One region of the Streptomyces sp. CA-181903 genome, then DNA from elsewhere that is predicted to be linked to it. Evidence: riboswitches for the same ligand, from Rfam matches in the RefSeq annotation. Region 1 holds a riboswitch; the other holds the start of a gene.
The links. A riboswitch is a leader RNA that binds a small molecule or an ion and turns the genes downstream of it on or off. The one in region 1 is predicted to bind thiamine pyrophosphate.
Positions count from the first base shown of each region.

Region 2: another riboswitch for thiamine pyrophosphate. It lies ahead of ACQEVS_RS24580 (thiamine ABC transporter substrate-binding protein); the one in region 1 lies ahead of thiO (glycine oxidase ThiO).

Region 1 is NZ_JBNJLY010000001.1:1,964,880-1,967,793, forward strand. It holds gene ACQEVS_RS08540 (NAD(P)/FAD-dependent oxidoreductase) at 1-1,133, opposite strand, end outside; TPP riboswitch at 1,277-1,389, shown strand; gene thiO (glycine oxidase ThiO) at 1,387-2,580, shown strand; gene thiS (sulfur carrier protein ThiS) at 2,577-2,795, shown strand; gene ACQEVS_RS08555 (thiazole synthase) at 2,797-2,914, shown strand, end outside.
Region 2 is NZ_JBNJLY010000001.1:5,473,670-5,476,583, reverse strand. It holds gene ACQEVS_RS24580 (thiamine ABC transporter substrate-binding protein) at 1-1,029, opposite strand, end outside; TPP riboswitch at 1,025-1,130, opposite strand; gene rlmN (23S rRNA (adenine(2503)-C(2))-methyltransferase RlmN) at 1,199-2,305, opposite strand; gene ACQEVS_RS24570 (phosphatidate cytidylyltransferase) at 2,450-2,914, opposite strand, start outside.

The sequences.
Region 1 (2,914 bases):
AGCACCCCGTCCCGCAGCCAGCACACGGTCCACGCCGCCCCCGCCGGATCTCCGCGCCACACCAGCTCGTCGGCGGCGGCGTGATGCCCCGCGTACTGCACGAACCGCCCGAACTGCTCGGACCAGAAATAAGGCACCGGGTCGTAGACCGGCCCCTCGGCCGGCCCGTGCACGATGTTCGCGGCGACGGTCTTCGGCCCCTGGAGGGCGTTGTCCCAGTGGTGGACGAGGAGCCGTTCGCCGTACCGCGCGGAGGGGAAGGAGGCGCAGTCCCCGACCGCGTACACGTCCGGGACGGACGTCCGCAGCCGGTCGTCGGTGACGACGGAGCGGTCCGCCGCGAGCTCGACGCCGGAGCCGGCGAGCCAGCCGGTGGCGGGCCGCGCGCCGATGCCCACGACGACGGCGTCGGCGGTCAGCCGGGTGCCGTCGGCCAGCAGCACGGCACCGGGCTCCAGGGCCGCCACCCGGGCGCCGGTGAGCAGCCGGGCGCCGCTCTGCTCGTACCAGTCGGCCATGTGCGCGGCGACCTCGGCGGGCAGCGCGCCGGCGAGCGGGCGGTCGGCGGCCTCGACGACGGTCACCCGGCAGCCGGCCTCGCGCGCGGCGGTGGCGAACTCGGCGCCGATCCAGCCGGCGCCGACGGCGACCACGTCGCCCTTCCGCTCCAGCAGCGGCCGCAGCCGCTCCGCGTCGTCCAGGGTGCGCAGCAGGTGGACGCCGGGCAGGTCCTCGGCGCCGGGCAGCCGGACCGGCTCGGCGCCGGTGGCCACCACCAGGACGTCGTACGGGACGGGGCCGCGCGGCGTGTCCACCTCGTGATCGGCGGGGCGCAGCCCGGTGACCTCCAGGCCGAGGGCGAGTTCGATGTCCAGGGAGGCGAAGTCGACCTCGAAGGCGGACCCGTCCGCCTTGCCGAGCAGCACCGCCTTGGACAGCGGCGGCCGGTCGTAGGGCGGGTGCGGTTCGGCGCCCAGCAGGGTGATCGTGCCCTCCCAGCCCTGTTCGCGGAGGGCGACGGCGGTCTGCACGCCGGCCATGCCCGCGCCGGCGACGACGACGCGCCGCCGCGCCGCGCCTCCCACCGGCTCGTCGGGGGCCGTACCACTGCGGGTGTTCGTCTGCTCACTCACCCGATCACTGTAGGCGGGCGGGCGAGGTCTCCCGGAGCACCGTGCGGCGAGACCTCCGACACAACACCACCGCGCCGCGCGCCCCCGGGCCGGTCCCCGCCGCCTTCCGCCGCGTTCGCGGACCGTACTAGGGTGGCCGGTGCACAAGCACTCGCGGGAGCCCGGACGGACCGGGCTGAGAGGGAGGCTGGACGGCCTCCGACCGTACGAACCTGATCCGGGTCATGCCGGCGAAGGGAGGGGCTGGACGCCCATGCACGCGTCTACGCGCACCGGACCGTACGACGTCCTGGTGATCGGCGGCGGGATCATCGGCCTGGTGACCGCCTGGCGGGCCGCCCAGCGGGGCCTGCGGACCGCCGTCGCCGACCCGGCGCCCGGCGGCGGGGCCGCCCTGGTGGCGGCCGGGATGCTGGCCGCCGTCACCGAACTGCACTACGGCGAGCAGGCTCTGCTCGCCCTCAACCTGGCCTCGGCCCGCCGCTACCCCGCGTTCACGGCCGAGCTGGAGGAGGCCAGCGGCCGGGACACCGGCTACCGCGCCTGCGGCACCCTCGCCGTCGCCCTCGACGCCGACGACCGCGCCCACCTGCGCGAACTCGGCGCGTTCCAGCGGAGCTGCGGGCTGGAGGCGGAGTGGCTGACCGGCCGCGAGTGCCGCCGCCTGGAACCGATGCTCGCCCCGGGCGTCCAGGGCGGCCTGCGGGTGGACGGCGACCACCAGACCGACCCCCGGCGGCTGGCCGCCGCCCTGCTGACCGCCTGCGAACGCGCCGGAGTGGCCCTGCACCGCACGGCCGTCGCCCGGGTGCTGCTCGACGGCGACCGGGCCGCGGGCGCCGAACTCGCCGACGGGCGGCGGATCTCCGCCGGCCAGACCGTCCTGGCGGCCGGCAGCCACAGCGGCCGGATGGCCGGGCTGCCGGACGACGTCCTGCCGCCGGTCCGCCCGGTCAAGGGCCAGACCCTGCGGCTGCGCGTCCCCGAGGCGGTGCGGCCGTTCCTCTCCCGCACCGTCCGCGCGGTCGTCCGCGGCAACCCCGTCTACCTGGTGCCCCGGGAGAACGGCGAGCTGGTGATCGGCGCGACCACCGAGGAGCTCGGCTGGGACACCACCGTCACCGCCGGCGGCGTCTACGAACTGCTGCGTGACGCGCACGAGTTGGTGCCCGGCCTCACCGAACTGCCGCTCGCCGAGACCTCCGCCGGGCTGCGCCCCGGCTCCCCCGACAACGCGCCCCTCCTCGGCCCGACGGACCTGCCGGGCCTGCACCTGGCCACCGGCCACCACCGCAACGGCGTCCTGCTGACCCCGCTGACCGGCGACGTCATGGCCGAAGTGCTGACCACCGGGCGGCTGCCCGAGGAGGCCCGCCCGTTCACCCCCCGCCGGTTCGCCGCGCCCGGCGCCACCCCGTCCGCCCTCGCCCAGGAGCCCTCCGCATGACCGACGTCCACACCATCCACGTCAACGGCGAGCGGCGCGCCGTCCCGCCCGGGACGACCCTCGCCACCGTCGTCACCGGCCTCACGGGCGCCGGCTCCCCGGGCGGCGTGGCCGCCGCCGTCAACGAGGCCGTCGTCCCGCGCGGCAGCTGGGCGGACACGCCCCTGCGCGACGGCGACCGCGTCGAGGTCCTCACCGCGGTGCAGGGAGGCTGACGTGGCGGACGACGTGCTCACCATCGCCGGCACCCCCTTCGCCTCCCGCCTGATCATGGGGACGGGCGGCGCGCCCAGCCTCGACGTCCTGGAACGGGCCCTGCTCGCCTCCGGCACCG
Region 2 (2,914 bases), 3.5 Mb from region 1:
GAGCGTCTGCGGGGCGTCGACCGTCGCGCCGAACTTGGTGAACAGCTCGGGCAGCTTCGCGTCCGTCACCACCGGCTTGACGTACATGCTCAGCGGCACGTCCTCCTGGAACCGCTTGCTCAGCAGGAAGTCCAGCAGCGCCTTGCCGCCCTTGGCGTTCTTCGCGCCCTTGAGCAGCCCGGCGTACTCGGTCTGCCGGAAGCAGGTGCCGGTCGCGACGCCGGTCGGCGCCTCGTCCGCCGACTTCGGCTGCTGCTTCATGCCCTGCACCTCGGCCGGCGGGCTGGACGCGTAGGAGACGACGAGCGGCCGGTCGCCCTTGGCCTTGCGGCCGGCGGCGGAGCCGGAGAAGCGGTCGTTGTACGCCTGCTCCCAGCCGTCGACGACCTCGACGCCGTTGTCCTTGAGCTTCTTCCAGTAGTCCTGCCAGCCCTCGTCCCCGTACTTGCCGACGGTCGCGAGCTGGAAGGCGAGGCCCGGGGAGGAGGTGGCCGCGTTCTCGGTGACCAGCAGGCCCTTGTACTCGGGCTTCACCAGATCGTCGAGGGTCTTCGGCGGCGTCAGCTTGTGGTCGGTGAAGTAGGCGCGGTCGTAGTTGACGCAGATGTCACCGGAGTCGACCGGTGTCACCCGGTGCTCGGCGTCGTCGGCCCGGAACTCCTTCGTCACCCGGTCCAGGCCCTTGGCCTCGTACGGCTCGAAGATCCCGTTGTCGAGGGCGCGGGACAGCAGCGTGTTGTCCACGCCGAAGAACACGTCGCCCTGCGGGTGGCTCTTGGAGAGGATCGCCTGGTTCACCGCCCGCCCGGCGTCGCCGCTCTTGAGCGTCTTGACCTTGTAGCCGGTCCGTGCGGTGAACTCCTTGAGCACGTCCGGGGAGGCGACGAACGACTCGTGCGAGACGAGGGTGACCGTCTTGCCGCCGTCCGTCTCCTTGGCCTCGTCGGAGCCTCCGCAGGCCGCGAGGGCCGGGACGGCCAGGGCGGTGACGGCGGCGGCGCCCAGGGCACGCCGGAGGGTGGTGTTCATGGTCGAGCTGACTCCCTACGCCGGTACTAACCGGATCAGGTCCGAGGGTCTGCGGCGCGGGCCGCACTCTCAGCGCTGTGTGCGCTCCCCTGTCGGATTGTTCATTTGTACGAGCGGTGCGAGTGCACCGTACCAGTGCGCCCGCCCGCTCCCCCGCCCTCGGCGGGGCTCAGCGCTCGGTCGCCGCCAGCTGGCCGCAGGCGCCGTCGATCTCCTGGCCGCGCGTGTCCCGGACGGTGACCGGGACGCCGTGCGCGGCGATCGCCGCGACGAACGCCCGCTCGTCCTCCGGGCGGGACGCCGTCCACTTGGAGCCCGGCGTGGGGTTCAGCGGGATCAGGTTGACGTGCACCCGCTTGCCCTTGAGCAGCCGGCCCAGCAGGTCGCCGCGCCACGCCTGGTCGTTGATGTCCCGGATCAGGGCGTACTCGATGGAGATCCGGCGGCCGGACTTCTCCGCGTACTCCCAGGCCGCGTCCAGGACCTCGCGGACCTTCCAGCGGGTGTTGACCGGGACGAGGGTGTCGCGCAGCTCGTCGTCGGGCGCGTGCAGCGAGACCGCGAGGCGGCACTTGAAGCCCTCGTCGGCGAACCGGTGCATCGCCGGCACCAGGCCGACGGTGGAGACGGTGATGCCGCGCTGCGACAGCCCGAGGCCGTCGGGCTCCGGGTCGGTCAGCCGGCGGATGGCGCCGACGACGCGCTTGTAGTTGGCCAGCGGCTCGCCCATGCCCATGAAGACGATGTTCGACAGCCGCGCGGGCCCGCCGGGCACCTCGCCGTCACGCAGCGCCCGCATGCCGTCCACGATCTGGTGCACGATCTCGGCGGTCGACAGGTTGCGGTCCAGACCGGCCTGGCCGGTGGCGCAGAACGGGCAGTTCATGCCGCAGCCGGCCTGTGAACTGATGCACATGGTGACCCGGTCCGGGTAGCGCATCAGGACGGACTCGACGAGCTTGCCGTCGTGCAGCCGCCACAGCGTCTTGCGGGTGGTGTCGTCGTCGCACGAGATGTGCCGCACGACGCTCATCAGCTCCGGCAGCAGCTCGCCCGCGAGCTTCTCGCGGGCGCCGGCCGGGATGTCCGTCCACTGCGCGGGGTCGTGCGCGTACCGCGCGAAGTAGTGCTGGGACAGCTGCTTCGCCCGGAAAGGCTTCTCACCGATGGCGGCGACGGCCTCCTTGCGCTCGGCGGGCGAGAGGTCGGCGAGGTGCCGCGGGGGCTTCTTGGCTCCGCGGGGGGCTACGAAAGTCAGTTCTCCGGGCTTAGGCATGATGTTTCAAGTGTCGCAGATGTGCGGGCGGGGCCCGCCGTCCTGTGGACAACGGGCCCCGCCCGAGGGGAATACGCAGGTCAGCCGAGGTTCAGCCGGCGCTGACGAAAGCGATCGGCGACGGTCACACCACCGGCGCCCTCGTCAGCCCGCGCCGACGAAGGCGACGAGCAACAGCCACACCACCGGCGCCGTCGGCAACAGCGAATCCAGCCGGTCCATGATCCCGCCGTGGCCCGGCAGCAGCCGGCCCATGTCCTTGATGCCCAGGTCCCGCTTGATCATCGACTCGCCGAGGTCGCCCAGGGTCGCGCTCACCGCGACGGCCAAGCCGAGCAGCAGACCCTGCCACCACACACCGTCGTCGATCAGGAAGCGCATGCACAGCGCGCCCGCCACCATGGCGAACAGCACCGCCCCGATCAGGCCCTCGCGGGTCTTGCCGGGGCTGATGCGCGGCGCCAGCTTGCGCTTGCCGAAGCGCCAGCCCACCGCGTAGGCGCCGGTGTCGCTGACCACCGTGAGGACCAGGAAGGTCAGCACCCGCCAGGCACCGTCGTCGGCGGCGAGCATCAGGGCCACGAAGGTGGCCAGGAACGGCACGTAGAA